2 regions of the Stenotrophomonas sp. 364 genome follow, and region 2 is predicted to be linked to the other one. Evidence: riboswitches for the same ligand, from Rfam matches in the RefSeq annotation. Region 2 holds a riboswitch; the other holds the start of a gene.
What was found. A riboswitch is a leader RNA that binds a small molecule or an ion and turns the genes downstream of it on or off. The one in region 2 is predicted to bind glycine.
Positions count from the first base shown of each region.

Region 1: linked by a shared signal. The riboswitch ahead of gcvP (aminomethyl-transferring glycine dehydrogenase) and the one ahead of GQ674_RS17130 (trimeric intracellular cation channel family protein) in region 2 are both predicted to bind glycine.

Region 1 is NZ_CP047135.1:3,038,483-3,046,135, reverse strand. Features, by position in the region: gene GQ674_RS13905 (amino acid permease) at 1-1,256, shown strand, start outside; gene gcvP (aminomethyl-transferring glycine dehydrogenase) at 1,381-4,275, opposite strand; glycine riboswitch at 4,364-4,465, opposite strand; gene GQ674_RS13895 (multidrug effflux MFS transporter) at 4,759-5,982, shown strand; gene GQ674_RS13890 (hypothetical protein) at 6,089-6,481, shown strand; gene GQ674_RS13885 (M2 family metallopeptidase) at 6,597-7,653, opposite strand, start outside.
Region 2 is NZ_CP047135.1:3,804,725-3,812,377, forward strand. Features, by position in the region: gene GQ674_RS17090 (NYN domain-containing protein) at 1-33, opposite strand, end outside; gene GQ674_RS17095 (NAD(P)/FAD-dependent oxidoreductase) at 196-1,506, shown strand; gene GQ674_RS17100 (hypothetical protein) at 1,503-1,766, shown strand; gene GQ674_RS17105 (DUF2004 domain-containing protein) at 1,802-2,125, opposite strand; gene GQ674_RS17110 (DUF2750 domain-containing protein) at 2,244-2,666, opposite strand; gene GQ674_RS17115 (nuclear transport factor 2 family protein) at 2,663-3,109, opposite strand; gene GQ674_RS17120 (hypothetical protein) at 3,141-3,578, opposite strand; gene GQ674_RS17125 (GIY-YIG nuclease family protein) at 3,703-3,966, opposite strand; glycine riboswitch at 4,011-4,105, shown strand; glycine riboswitch at 4,114-4,205, shown strand; gene GQ674_RS17130 (trimeric intracellular cation channel family protein) at 4,296-4,913, shown strand; gene GQ674_RS17135 (MdtA/MuxA family multidrug efflux RND transporter periplasmic adaptor subunit) at 5,151-6,326, shown strand; gene GQ674_RS17140 (MdtB/MuxB family multidrug efflux RND transporter permease subunit) at 6,323-7,653, shown strand, end outside.

The sequences.
Region 1 (7,653 bases), 770 kb from region 2:
GCGTGCAGGCGGCTGGACCGGCGGTGCTGCTGTCCTACCTGGTCGCCGGCGCGCTGGTGATCATCGTGATGAACGCCCTGGGCGAGATGGCCGCGGCCAAGCCGACCAGTGGTGCGTTCTCGGTGTACGCGGCCGACGCCATGGGCGCCACCGCCGGTGCCACCGTGGGCTGGTTGTGGTGGGTGCAGCTGGTGATCGTGATCGCCGCCGAAGCGGTGGGCGCGGCCGGGTTGCTGGCCACGGTCTGGCCGGCGGTACCGGTGCCGATGGCCGCACTGGCCTTCATGCTGTTCTTCACTGCAATCAACCTGCTTGGGGTGAAGAACTTCGGCGAGTTCGAATTCTGGTTCGCGATCCTCAAGGTGGTGGCGATCATCGGCTTCATCCTGATCGGCGTGGCGCTGCTGATGGGCTGGCTGCCGGACGTGGCCTCGCCGGGCCTGTCCAATTTCACCGCGCATGGCGGGTTCGCGCCCAAGGGCCTGGCCGGTGTGGGCGCGGCGCTGCTGGTGGTGGTGTTCGCCTTCGGCGGCACCGAGATCGTGGCGGTGGCCGCGGCCGAGACCGAAGACCCCGAGCGCAGCATCGCGCGCGCCATCCGCACCGTGGCCTGGCGCATCCTGGTGTTCTACATCGGTTCGCTCAGCGTGATCATCGCCGTGGTGCCGTGGACCAGCGAAGCGCTGAAGTCGCCCTTCGCGGCGGTGCTGCAGGTGGCCAACATCCCCGGTGCGGCCACGGCGATCACCCTGATCGCGGTGATCGCGCTGCTGTCGGCGCTCAATGCCAACCTCTACGGCGCCTCGCGCATGATGTACTCGCTGGCCCAGCGCCAGGAGGCTCCGGGCGTGCTGGGCTGGACCGACCCGCGCCAGGTGCCGATCATCGCGGTGCTGGCCAGCGTGCTGTTCGGTTTCGCGGCCACGGTGATGGAGCTGCTGTTCCCGGACAAGGTGCTGCCGGTGCTGCTCAACATCGTCGGCTCGACCTGCCTGCTGGTGTGGACCATCTCGCTGCTGTCGCAGCTGATCCTGCGCCACCGCGCCAACCGTGACGGCACCCGCCTGCCGTTCCGCATGGCCGGCTACCCCTACCTCACCGTGATCGGCCTGGGCGTGCTGGCGCTGATCTTCGGCCTGCTGCTGTCCGAGTCGCACACCCGCCTGCAGTTCCTGTCGATGGCCGCGCTGACCGCGGTGATCGCCATCAGCAGCGAAGTCGCCCGCCGCGTACGCGCCAGCCGCAGGGCGGATTGACGGTACTGCCGGCCGCTGGCCGGCTCATCACCTCACCGATCGGCATCGTGTGCGACGGGGCATCCGGCAAACAGAAACGGCCCGCTTGCGCGGGCCGTTTCCTGTTGCGACAGGGCAGGGAGGCTTAGACCTCCACGCCCTCGTCTTCCTTGTACGCATCCACGGGGATGCACGCACACATCACGTTCTTGTCGCCGTACACGTTGTCCACGCGCGCTACCGGCGGCCAGTACTTCTGCTGGCGCAGGCTGGCCAGCGGGAAGGCCGCCAGCTCACGCGGGTAGGCATGCGCCCACTCGCTGGCCGACACCGCGGTGGCGGTATGCGGGGCGTGCTTGAGCGGGTTGTCCTCGCGGTCCAGGCGGCCGTCTTCGATCGCGGCGATCTCCTCGCGGATCTGAATCATCGCGTTGATGAAGCGGTCCAGCTCGTGCAGCGATTCGCTTTCGGTCGGTTCCACCATCAGCGTGCCGGCCACCGGGAAGCTCAGGGTCGGGGCGTGGAAGCCGAAGTCGATCAGACGCTTGGCCACGTCCTCGGCGGCAATGCCGGAGGTCTTCTCCAGCGGGCGTACGTCCAGGATGCACTCGTGTGCCACCAGCCCGTTGCGGCCGGTGTACAGGGTCTTGAAGTGCGGGGCCAGGCGGGTGGCGATGTAGTTGGCGTTGAGCAGCGCCACCTGGGTGGCCTTGCGCAGACCGGCGGTGCCCATCAGGGTGATGTACATCCAGCTGATCGGCAGGATCGAGGCGCTGCCGAAGCTGGCCGCGCTGACCATGCCCACCGGGCCGTTGTCGCCCAGCTTGCCCGGCAGGAACGGCGCCAGGTGCGACTTGACCGCACACGGGCCCACGCCCGGGCCGCCGCCGCCGTGCGGAATGCAGAAGGTCTTGTGCAGGTTCAGGTGCGACACGTCCGAGCCCCACTTGCCGGGCTTGGCCACGCCGACCAGCGCGTTCATGTTGGCGCCGTCGGTGTACACCTGGCCGCCGTGCTTGTGGATGATCTCGCAGATCTCCACCACCTCTTCCTCGAACACGCCGTGCGTGGACGGGTAGGTCATCATGATCGCGGCCAGGCGGTCGCTGTACTTCTCGGCGTTGACGCGGATGTCTTCCACATCGACGTTGCCGTTGGCGTCGGTCTTGGTCACCACCACCTTCATGCCGCACATCTGCGCGGACGCCGGGTTGGTGCCGTGCGCCGAATCCGGGATCAGGCACACGTCACGGTGGTCGTCACCGCGCGAGCGGTGGTAGGCGCGGATCGCCAGCAGGCCGGCGTACTCGCCCTGCGCGCCCGAGTTGGGCTGCAGGCTCACCGCGTCGTAGCCGGTGCATTCCACCAGCATCGCCTCCAGGCTCTCGATCAGTTCCTTGTAGCCGGTGGCCTGGTCGGCCGGGGCCAGCGGGTGGATGTCGGCGAACTCCGGCCAGGTCACCGGAATCATCTCGGCGGTGGCGTTGAGCTTCATGGTGCAGCTGCCCAGCGGGATCATGGTGCGATCCATGGCCAGGTCCTTGTCCGCCAGCGAACGCAGGTAGCGCAGCAGTTCGTGTTCGCTGTGGTGGGTGTTGAACACCGGGTGGGTCAGGAATGCGCTGGTGCGCACCAGGCCGGCCGGCAGCGCGTCGGCGGTGCGGGCGTCCAGGGCATCCACGTCCACCGTGGCACCGAACAGCTGGCCCAGGGCCACGATGTCCTCGCGGGTGGTGGTTTCATCCAGGCTGATGCCAACCGCTTCGCTGTCGATCGCGCGCAGGTTGATGCGCGCGGCGGCGGCCTTGGCGTGGATCGCCTTGGCATCGATGTCCTTGACGTGCAGGGTGTCGAAGAAGTGCTCGCCCACGTTGACGCCGGCAGCGCGCAGCGCACTGGCCAGGATCGCGGCCAGGCGGTGGGTGCGGCGGGCGATCCGGGTCAGGCCCTCCGGACCGTGGTACACCGCGTACATCGAGGCCATCACTGCCAGCAGCACCTGCGCGGTGCAGATGTTGGAGGTGGCCTTCTCGCGGCGGATGTGCTGCTCGCGGGTCTGCAGGGTGAGGCGGTAGGCCGCGTTGCCCTGGGCGTCGACCGACACGCCGATCAGGCGGCCCGGCATCGAGCGCTTGTAGGCGTCGCGGCAGGCCATGAACGCGGCATGCGGGCCACCGAAACCGAACGGGACGCCGAACCGCTGCGAGTTGCCCACCACGATGTCCGCGCCCCATTCGCCGGGGGCGGCGATCAGGGTCAGTGCCAGCAGGTCGGTGGCCACGGCAACCAGGCCACCGCGCGCGTGCACGGCATCGGCCAGCGCCTTGTAGTCACCCACATGGCCGAAGGTGTCCGGGTACTGCAGCAGCACGCCGTAGGCTTCTGCTTCCATGGCCTCGGCCGGGGTGCCCACGCGCAGCACGATGCCCATCGGCTCGGCGCGCGTGCGCAGCAGTTCCAGCGTCTGCGGGTGCACCGCGTCGTGCACGAAGAAGGTGTCGGACTTGCTCTTGGCCGAACGCTTGGCCAGGGTCATCGCTTCCGCTGCCGCGGTGGCTTCGTCCAGCAGCGAGGCGTTGGCAATTTCCATGCCGGTCAGGTCGGCGCACAGGGTCTGGAAGTTGATCAGCGCTTCCATGCGGCCCTGCGAAATCTCGGCCTGGTACGGGGTGTAGGCGGTGTACCACGCCGGGTTTTCCAGCACGTTGCGCAGGATCACGTTCGGGGTGAGCGTGCCGTAGTAGCCCTGGCCGATGAAGGTGCGGAACACCTGGTTCTTGTCGGCGATGGCGCGGATCTTCGCCAGTGCCTGCACTTCGGTCAGCGACTCGGGCAATGCCAGCGCCGCCGGCGACTTGATCCCGGCGGGCACGATCGCATCGGTCAGTGCGTCCAGCGAGGCGTGGCCAACCACGTCGAGCATCTGCGCGATTTCGGCGTCGTTGGGGCCGATGTGGCGTTCGACGAACGCGTGGCTGTGTTCAAGCTCGCGCAGGGAAGGGGCACGCGGGACGGAAGTATTCTGGGACATGGCTGGCATCTCGAAGAGTGGGCACGCACGTTTGGAAGTCTGCCTGGCCGGGGTGCATCGCACGCGCGCGCGAACCACCGGACCCTGCGGTCTTCCTGGGTGCCCCTCTGTCCTTTTGCCTGAGAGTTTAAAAGCGCGCATCTGCGTGCTTCGTGCCCCTTCGGCGCCGGCAGTGGCCGGTCTCTCCAGAGTTTTGATGCGAGTGGTATCGGGCCTGAGCGATTACGGGCGTTGCGCCTTCGGCAGCGGGTGCTTCAAAACAAAGCGCCGCTTCTCCCACCATGTAGCCCGGCGATTATAGCCCAGCGGCTTTGCCGGCTGCGGCCCTACGCGGGATGAATGGGGGCCGCCAGACGCCCCGGAATGGGACCGGTGGCATGGTGCGGGGGCCGGCAAAGGCCTATCATGGCCGGATCCTCGTATTCATCTGGCGCCGCCCGTTCCGGGCTGGCGCCCGCCGTGCATTTGCGCATGGCCCAGACGGAAGACCGCATGACGCCCGCCTCGCCCTCGACCCGCCGCCTGGCCCTGCTGCTTGCAGGCCTGGCGATGTTCGGTCCGTTCTCGATCGACACCATTTTCCCGGCCTTCCTGCTGCTGGGCGAGCGCATGCAGGTGGACCAGGTGGCGGTGCAGCAGACCATCAGCGTGTACCTGCTGTTCTACGGCCTGATGAGCCTGGCGCACGGCCCGCTGTCCGATGCGTTCGGGCGCAAGCGGGTAATCATCGGCGGGCTGGTGCTGTTCATCGGCGCCTCGATCGGCTGCGCGCTGTCGCGCGACATGACCACGCTGCTGGTGTTCCGCGCGCTGCAGGGCGTCACCGCCGGGGTCGGGGTGATCGTCGGCCGTGCGGTGATCCGTGACCTGTACCACGGGGCCGACGCACAGCGGCTGATGAGCCAGGTGTCGATGATCTTCGGCGTGGCCCCGGCGATCGCGCCGATCATCGGCGGCTGGATCCTGCTTGGCGGGGGCGACTGGCCGCTGATTTTCTGGTTCCTGGTGCTGTTCGGGGTAATCCTGCTGCTGGCCACGGGCAAGTGGCTGCCCGAAACCCACCCGGTGGAGGCACGCACGCCGTTGTCGATGCGCGCACTGCTGCGCAGCTACCTGCGCATGGGCTCCAACCCGCGCCTGTTGCGGCTGGCGGCGGCCGGTGCGTTCAACTTCTCCGGCATATTCCTGTACATCGCCTCGGCGCCGGTGTTCGTCATGCAGCACCTCAAGCTGGGCGAGGGCGGCTTTGCGTGGCTGTTCATCCCCACCATCGGCGGAATGACGATGGGCTCGTTCCTGTCCGGGCGCATGGCCGGGCGCCTGACCGCGCAGCGCCAGATCGGCATCGGCTTCGGCCTGTGCGCGGTCTCGGCGGCCCTCAACCTCGGCTATGTGCTCGCGGTGCCGCAGATCATGCTGCCGTGGGCGGTGCTGCCGATCTTCCTCGGTGGCGTGGGCATGGCGCTGATCTTCCCGATCCTGGCGCTGGCGGTGCTGGACATGTACCCGCACCAGCGCGGGCTGGCCTCGTCGATGCAGATGTTCATCCAGCTGATGATCAACACCGTGGTGGCCGGTGTGGTCTCGCCGCTGCTCAGTGCCAAGCCGCTGCATCTTGCGCTGGGCTATGCCGGCTTCTTCGCCGTGGGGGCCAGTTTCTGGTACTGGGAACGCCACTGCGAACAACGCCGTGCGGTGCTGACCCCGATCGAATGAGCCGCCACGCCCGGCCACGTCTGCAGGGCTTGCTGCACCGGTATGGACGGGCGTGGAGAGGCGCGTGCGGTATCCTTCCCACTTTGATGCAGTCCGGACGTTCCTGATGTCGACCACCTCCAAACTGCGCCGCGACATTCGCCGGCGCCGCGAAACCCTGGCCGCCAACCGTGAGCAGGCCGCCGCCTCGCCGGTCGAACCGCATGCCGAACTGCGCGACCAGCAGCGCACGCTGCTGGCCGGCGTGGTGCGCCGCGACGGCGAATGGGTGCTGGGCATGGACGGCCGTATCGCCGGCCAGACCCCCAGTGCCGCCCGCGTGCTGGCGCTGATCATGCAGGCCGCCGAACTGCACGAACGCCAGGGCACGCCGGTGCGCCTGGTGTATTCGGATGCACTGAAGGACGCCGCGCATGCCGAGGCCAAGGCCGATGGCAAGGACTTCGAGCAGTTCAAGACCGAACTTGCGGCCAGCCTGAAGACCCCGACGAAATCCTGAGGCCGGGCGGGTAGAGCCACGCCATGCGTGGCTGCATTCAAGAAAAAACCGGCCTTTCGGCCGGTTTTTTTTCATGCAGCGATGGAGCCGACCAACGGCCGGCCCCAGCGCCCGGTCAGCGTGCCGCCGGTGCGGTCGCGGCCGGGGCGGCCGCGGCGGTGGCCGCCGGTGCCTTCCAGCCGCACATCTGGCCCTGGTTCTGCTGCTTCAACCAGTCGTTGACCGGGGTGAAGTACTCGATCATCGGACCCGCATCGAGCTTGTCGCCACCGGTGATCTCACGCAGCGTGGCCTGCCACGGCTGGCTGGCACCCTTGCTCAGCATCGCCCAGAACTTCTGCCCGGCTTCCTTGTTGCCGTAGAAGCTGCACTGGTGCAGCGGGCCCTTGTAGCCGGAGGCATCGCACAGGCCCTTGTAGAACTGGAACTGCAGGATGCGCGCCAGGAAGTAGCGGGTGTACGGGGTGTTGCCCGGCACGTGGTACTTGGCACCCGGATCGAAGAACTCCTCACCGCGCGCGCCCACCGGGGCCACGCCCTGGTACTTGGCCTTCAGGTCCCACCATGCCTGGTTGTAGTGGTCCGGGGTGATGGAGCCGTCGAACACGCCCCAGCGCCAGCGGTCGATCATCAGGCCGAACGGCAGGAACGACACGCCGCTGAGGGCCATGCGCATCTGCGCGTTGATGGTGGCCTCGCGGCTTTCCTGCGGCTTGTCGACCAGGCCGATGGAGTTGAGGTACTGCGGGGTCATCGCCAGCACGATGGTGTCGCCGATCGCTTCGTGGAAGCCATCGTTGGCACCGCCCTGGAACAGCGGCGGCAGCGGGTTGTAGGCCAGGTCGTAATAGATGTGGCCCAGCTCGTGGTAGATGGTGGTGAAGTTCTCTTCGGTAGGCTTGATGCACATCTTGGTGCGCACGTCGCCATCCATGTTCATGTCCCAGGCGCTGGCATGGCAGACCACGTCGCGGTCCAGCGGCTTGATGAACTGGGTCTTGTCCCAGTACGACTTGGGCAGCGCGGGCATGCCGAGGGAGACGTAGAAGTCCTGCGCACGTTCGGTCATCTGCTTGGCGGTACGCAGTTCGGCCTCGCGCTGCGCCTTGAACTGCGCTTCGACGGTGGCGCTATTGCCACCGGCCTTGGCCAGCGCGCCGCTGAGGTTGGTC
Region 2 (7,653 bases):
CAGCAGGGCGATGCGCTTTTCCGGTTCGGTCATGTCAGCCTCCAGAGCGATGCGACCACCGCCGCCTGCCAGCGCGACGGCCCCTGAACCCAGTATCTGTCATCGGCGTGAACATCGTGCTTCACGTGCGACGATATGCCGCGTCGACCATGAACCCATGGGCCGGAGGGCCGGCCCCCGCCAAGGAGTCCTTGCATGACCCGCGATACCCTGCCCCACCTGGTGATCATCGGTGGAGGCTTCGCCGGCCTCTGGGCCACCCGGGCATTGGCCAGCGCGCGTGTGCGCATCACCCTGGTAGACCGCCGCAACCACCATCTGTTCCAGCCACTGCTGTACCAGGTGGCCACCGCCGGCCTGTCGGCGCCGGATATCGCCGCGCCGCTGCGCCACATCCTGGGCGACCAGCGCAACGTGGAAGTGCGCCTGGGCGAAGTGACCTCGATCGACAAGCAGGCCCGGCAGATCACCCTGGCCGACGGCAGCGCGCTGGGCTATGACACCCTGATGCTGTGCACGGGTGCCACCCACGCCTACTTCGGCCATGACGAATGGGCCGCCGATGCGCCAGGGCTGAAGACCCTGGACGATGCCATCGCACTGCGCCGGAAGCTGCTGCTGGCCTTCGAGCGCGCCGAGGCCGAGCCCGATCCGGCCCGCAAGGCCGCCTGGCTCAGCTTCGCGGTCGTCGGCGGCGGCCCCACCGGGGTGGAACTGGCCGGCACCCTGGCCGAGATTGCCCGGCACACACTGCGCAACGAATTCCGCCACATCGACCCGGCCAGCGCCAAGGTGCGCCTGGTGGAAGCCGGCCCGCGCGTGCTGTCGACCTTCCCCGAGGTGCTGTCGTTGAAAGCGCGCCGCCAGCTCGAAAAACTGGGCGTGGAAGTGCTCACCGGTACGCCGGTCAGCGACATCAACGGCGACGGCTTCCAGCTGGGCAACCAGTTCGTGCCGGCGCGCACCGTGGTGTGGGCCGCCGGCGTGGCCGCCTCGCCGCTGGCACGGACACTGGCAGTGCCGCTGGACCGCGCCGGCCGTGTGCCGGTACAGCCCGACCTGACCATCGAAGGCCACCCGGAGATCTTCGTCGCCGGCGACCTGGCCGCGCTCAGCCAGGCCGACGGCCGGCCGGTGCCCGGCGTGGCACCGGCAGCCAAGCAGATGGGCAAGCACGTGGCGGCGATCATCCGCGCGCGGCTGGAGGACAAACCGGCGCCGGGCCCGTTCAAGTACCAGGACTTCGGCAACCTGGCCACGATCGGGCGCATGGCGGCCATCGTGCACCTGGGCAGGCTGCAGTTGTCCGGCGTGCTGGCCTGGTGGTTCTGGCTGGCCGCACACGTGTTCTTCCTGATCGGCTTCCGCAACCGCATCGTGGTGCTGCTCAACTGGGCGGTGGCGTACTGGAGCTACCAGCGCAGTGCGCGGATCATCTTCGGGGATGACCGTGAGGACCGCAGGCCGAAGCTGCCCAGCGACACCCCGCCGCCGCCCACGCCATGAGCAACCGCGAAACCTGTCCGGGCTGCGCGGCCGTGTTCGACAGCCGCAGGGCATTGGTGCGCAGCGGTGTGCCGATGTTCTTCAACGCGATCACCCCGCGCCACGTGCAGATGCAGGTGCGTTGTCCGAACTGCGGGCACCACTTCGCTGCCAGCGCGCTGCGCCTGTTCGGCGTGCTGTCACCGGCGGGGCTGCGCTGGGTGCTGGTGGGCATTCTGGTGGTGTGCGTATTCCTGATGTTCGTGCTGCCGCCGCGTTAGGGGTGAACCCATCGCGGTGACTTCGCCCCGGTGCATCAGCTTTCCATCGCGATCCCGTCGACCTCGCCGGCTTCATCGAAGTGCACCGACACCACGTAGTTGGTGACGTCCCCCGGCAGGGTGAAATCGAAATACTCGCTCTCGTTTTCGCCCCAGGCCGACTTGAATTCCAGCAGGCCGATGATGGCGGCCGACGTCGGCGCAACGTCGCCCAGGTGCTGCTGCCAATAGCTGGGCGGCAGTTCGTCGCGGTGGTGGTCGGCGAACAGATCCACGCCGTCTTCGCCGGCTTCGGTGCCCACGGCCTGCTGGATGGCGGCCAGTGCCTGCGCCTGTCGTTGTGCGGTTGTATCGGTCATGTGGCGTCCTTGTCGGCAGGGGTGCAATGCGGGCTTGCATTGTGGAAACGCGCGGGGCTCATGGCATGATCGCGATGACGTGGCGGGCGGTCAATCGCGCGCGTTCGTCTCCCGCAGACTATTCGAGTCTTTCCCGCTCTTCTTCGATATCGGCCTTCAGCGTGGCAGGCTCCACGGTGGCGCCCTGGCCGTGTTCGTCGGGCAGGACACAGACCCGCCGACCGTCACCGGCAAGGCCGGGCAGCCAGCGCTCCAGGAAGGCGTGCAGCGCGATCCTTTCCGGCCACGTGTTCGACCAGCTGCCTACCGCCGCACGTTCGGCGAACGCGCGGAACGGCCAGAACGGTGCCACCTGTTCACCCGCATCGGTGGCCGACATCACCCAGCCATCGGCGTTGCGCAATCCCCACACTTCTTCCCAGTCGGCCACGCGATTGACGAAATAGGCGTAGCGCTTCTCCGGCCGTGCACGCAGCACGGCATCGACCTCGCTCGGCCCGAACCGATACCCCGCCTCGCTATCGCCGTGCGTGGTCGTCACTTTGCTGTTGCCTTGGGTTTGCTGTACCACAGCGCATTGACGATGATCCAACGCGCGCCGAACCGGCCCATGTGGAAGTAGTCCACGAACCACGGCGTTTCCAACCGCACCGAGGCGGCGTTGCCGGTGACGTCGAGCAGCGTGCAGCTGCGCTTCCACTGGTCTTTCGGGGTTTTCAATGCGCCCTGCCGGGTGAGTTCCACCAGCTCTTCCTTCGACATCCGGCGCAGGCCGAGGCGCTCATCCGGGGTGTCGCCGAGGATCGCGCGCTTGGCCAGGTCCGGGTGCAGCGAACGCGCCACGCGGGCCGGGTCGCCTTCGAGCTGGCCGTCCACGTAGTCCAGGCAGGTGGCTTCGATCGCGGCACGCGTGGCGGGATCGATGGCGGGGGTGGCCGATGGAGTAGCGCCGACAAGGGCGAGCAGCAGGGCAAGCGGGGTCATCGCAGGGGTTCATCCGGTAGAGAGAGGAGGATCAGCGCGCCTGGAACAGCCCCATCTCGTCCAGGCCCTGCTGCATGTACATGAAGGCGGCCGCCTCGTCGCTCATTGGCTCGCCCTGCGGCCAACTGTCCAACCAGGCCGTGATCGCCGCATTGTGCGGGTTGACCGCATCGGCCAGCGCCTTCTTCTTCGCCGGGCTCTCCCCCTCCTGCAGCATCTCGCGGAGGACGTCATCGCCGATGCCCCAGTATTCGGCCAGCGGCACCAGGCCACGAAGGTTGGCAGGTACCTTGCCCGGGTCGAGCGAGATGCGCGCGGCCGCTATGGCATCGGGGGCGTAGGCGGCACGGAAGGAATCGGCCGGGGCGATGTCGCCATACCGCAGTGCGTTCACGGGCGTGGCCGCCGATGCAGGCGCGGCGATCACCAGGCCGAACAGCAGTGCGGGGAACGACAGGAGCCACGCCATGCGCGGTCGTGACAGCGGCTTTCGTTGGAGATCGAACATCCTGGTTCCCTCCCTGTGGTCGGCTGATTGTGGCCTACGCCGTGACGGCGAGCCAGCGCCACGCGCAGCCGCGCAGAGCCCGGCGCTACGGGGTGGCCTGCAGCCACGCCAGCTTGCGCGCCCGCGGTTGCCGCTTGAGCTGCCATTCGGCCTTGGAGGCGGTTGCCCGGTCCGGGTAGGCGCGCATGGCCAGCAGCTTCACCGGCGGGTGGGCGCGGGTGTACTTGGCGCCCTTGCCGGCCAGATGGGCCTGGAAGCGGGCGTCCACATCGTTGCTGATGCCGGCGTAGTAACTGCCGTTGCGGCATTCCAGCAGGTACACGTACCAGGGGGCGGGTTCAGCGGGCATACCGGGATTATCCACCGGAGAGTGCCCGGCGGCTGCTAGAATCCGCCCCGGATGCAGGACAGAGGTGCCACGCTGGCACCCGCCGAAGGCGCAGGCTCCCATAATCGCTCAGGCCGGTGGCTCGGAACGCCACCAACCATGCATCCAGCACGCCGATCTGGAGAGAGGTCTTCAATGACCCGCCGAAGGGGCACGTGGCCTTGGCCACCGAACTCTCAGGCAAAAGGACAGCGGGAGCGGCAACGGAATCCCACCCTCACGACAGTGCCCCGCGCTGGCGTGCGATGTGCGTGCTTCCGTCCCCGCCTGACGTGCCCGGAGCCTCCCCCATGCTGCTCTCCCTGATCTACCTCATCGCCATTTCCGCCGAAGCCATGACCGGCGCGCTGTCCGCCGGACGGCGGCGCATGGACCTGTTCGGCGTGGTCATCATTGCCTGCGTCACCGCGCTGGGCGGTGGCTCGCTGCGCGACATCGTGCTGGGCCACTATCCGCTGGGCTGGGTGAAGCACCCCGAGTACCTGGGCTTCACCATCTGCGCGGCGTTGATCGCCACCTGGGTGGCGCGCTGGATGCACCACTTCCGCCGCACCTTCCTGGTGCTGGATGGGCTGGGGCTGATCTGTTTCACCCTGATCGGCTGCGCGGTGGCGCGCGATGCCGGCCACGCCGCGCCGATCGTGCTGATCTCGGGCATGCTGACCGGCGCCTTCGGCGGCGTGCTGCGCGACGTGCTGTGCAACGAGGTGCCGCTGATCTTCCAGAAGGAACTGTATGCGGTGATCACCCTGTTCACCGGCGCGGCCTACCTGGGCCTGCTGGAGCTGGGCGTGTCGATCAACGCGGCCACGCTGTGGTGTTTGGGCGGCGGCTTCCTGCTGCGCCTGCTGGCCATCCACTTCAAATGGGAAATGCCCAAGTTCGTCTACCGCGACGAGGTGCATTGAACGGACCGTTCAATGCACCGGTAGCACCCGACCGTCTCCGCTCCATGACCAAGGTCATGTGAGTGCAGGCACCCACACGCGGTACCATGACGCCCCCGCCCCTCCCGGGTCGGTATCCAGCCACGCTGCGGCATTCGACCAGCGGCCCCGCCAGACAACCCCACTTCGCCTCGCCTGCCCCCACGGGCCGGTAAACCATGGACGCGTTCGCCGTGTGGCGTACGCGCAGGATGCCCCATGTCTGCCCCGCTCCCCTCGCGTTCCCGTCGTCTGTTCAAACCGCTGTTGGTCGGGGCCGTGCTGGCCGCCGCCGTGATCGCCTGGCGGGTGTTGTCGCCCGCGCCGGCCGCCGAAGCCGCGCCCGCGAGCACTGCAACACCGGTGCGCGTGGCCACGGTGGTGCGCGAAGACCTGGTGGTGCGCCTGAAGGCGCTGGGCACGGTGACGCCGTTGCATACGGTGAGCCTGCGCAGCCGCGTGGACGGCGAACTGCTGCGGCTGTCGTTCCGCGAGGGCGAGCACGTCAAGGCCGGCGACCTGATCGCCGAGATCGACCCGCGTCCCTACCAGGTGGCATTGACGCGTGCGCTGGGCACCCAGCAGCAGAACCTGGCCGAACTGGACAACGCGCAGACCCAGCTCAAGCGTTACAGCGAACTACAGGCCAAGCACTTCGTCTCTGCCCAGGACCTGAGCGACCAGCAGAGCAAGGTGCGCCAGCTGCAGGGCCGTCGGCAGACCGACCAGGCCGCGGTGGACGAAGCCCGCCTGCAGCTGCAGTACACCCGCATCACCGCGCCGGTGGCCGGGCGCATGGGCCTGCGCAACGTGGACGTGGGCAACCTGGTGCGCAGCGGCGATACCGAACCGCTGGCCACCATCACCCAGACCACGCCGATCAGCGTGCTGTTCACCGTGCCCGAGCCGGACCTGCCAGCGGTGGTGGCCGCCGTGCGCGCCACGCCCGACCTCACGGTGGAAGCCTGGGATCGCGAAGAGCGTCAGGCGCTCGGCAGCGGCGTGCTGTCCAGCCTGGACAACCGCATCGACACCGCCACCGGCACGCTGAAGCTGCGCGCGCAGTTCGCCAATGCCGACGAGGCGCTGTTCCCCAACCAGTTCGTCAACATCCGCCTGCAGGTCAGCAGTGCCGATGCGGTGGTGATTCCCAACGCCGCCGTGCAGTTCGGCAGCAAGGGCAGCTATGTGTACGTGATCGCGCCGAACAACACCTCGCACCTGCGCAACGTGGTACTGGGCCCGGCCGATGGCGAGCGCGTCTCGGTGCGCGAAGGCCTCAAGGCCGGCGAGCGGGTGGTGGTAGAAGGCATCGACGGCCTGCGCGAAGGTGCGCCGGTGGAGGTGGTGCCCACGCCGACAACACAGGTGGACGCGCCGCGGACCGGCGCATGAACCTCTCGCGGCCCTTCATCGAGCGCCCGGTCGCCACCACGCTGCTGATGGTGGCGCTGCTGCTGTCCGGCATCCTGGCCTACCGGCTGCTGCCGGTGGCGGCACTGCCGCAGGTGGATTACCCGATCATCCAGGTCACCACGCTGTATACCGGTGCCAGCCCGGGGGTGACCACCCGTGCGGTGACCGCGCCGCTGGAGCGCCAGCTCGGCCAGATTCCCGGGCTGAAGCAGATGTCGTCCACCAGCTCCGGCGGCGCCTCGGTGATCACCCTGCAGTTCTCGCTGGAGGTCGCCCTCGGCGTGGCCGAGCAGGAAGTGCAGGCCGCGATCAACGCCGCCGACAGCTTCCTGCCCGACGACCTGCCGGTGCCACCGGTGTACCGCAAGGTCAACCCGGCTGATACGCCGATCCTGACCCTGGCGGTAACCTCGCAGGGGCTGTCGCTGCCGCAGGTGCACGACCTGGTGGATACGCGCATGGCCCAGCGCCTGTCGCAGCTGCCGGGCGTGGGCCTGGTCAGCCTGGCCGGCGGGCAGCGCCCGGCGGTGCGCATCCAGGTGAATCCGTCGGCGCTGGCCGCCAACGGGCTGAGCATGGCCAGCATCCGCACCGCGATCGGCGCGGCCAACGTCAACATGCCCAAGGGCAGCTTCGACGGCCCCACCCGCGCGATCATGCTCGATGCCAACGACCAGATGCGCTCGGTGGCCGAGTACCGGGCGCTGATCCTGGCTTACAAGGACGGCGCGCCGCTGCGCCTGGGCGACGTGGCCACAATCGAAGACGGCGCGGAAAACCGCCAGCTGGCCGCGTGGTCGGGCACCACGCCGGCGGTGCTGATCAACATCCAGCGCCAGCCCGGTGCCAACGTGATCGCCGTGGTGGACCAGGTGCGGGCGCTGCTGCCGCAGCTGCAGGCATCGCTGCCCAAGGGCGTGGACGTGGCGGTGCTGAGCGACCGCACCGAATCGATCCGCGCCTCCATCCGTGGCGTGCAGCACGAACTGCTGATCGCCATCGCGCTGGTGGTGATGGTCACCTTCGTGTTCCTGCGCAACATACCGGCCACGATCATTCCCAGCATCGCGGTGCCGCTGTCGCTGGTGGGCACCTTCGGGGTGATGCTGCTGGCCGGGTTCTCACTCAACAACCTCACCCTGATGGCGCTCACCATCGCCACCGGCTTCGTGGTCGACGATGCGATCGTGATGCTGGAGAACATCGCCCGCCATCTGGAGCGCGGCGCCACGCCGATGCAGGCGGCACTGAAGGGCGCCCGGCAGATCGGCTTCACCCTGATCTCGCTGACCCTGTCGCTGATCGC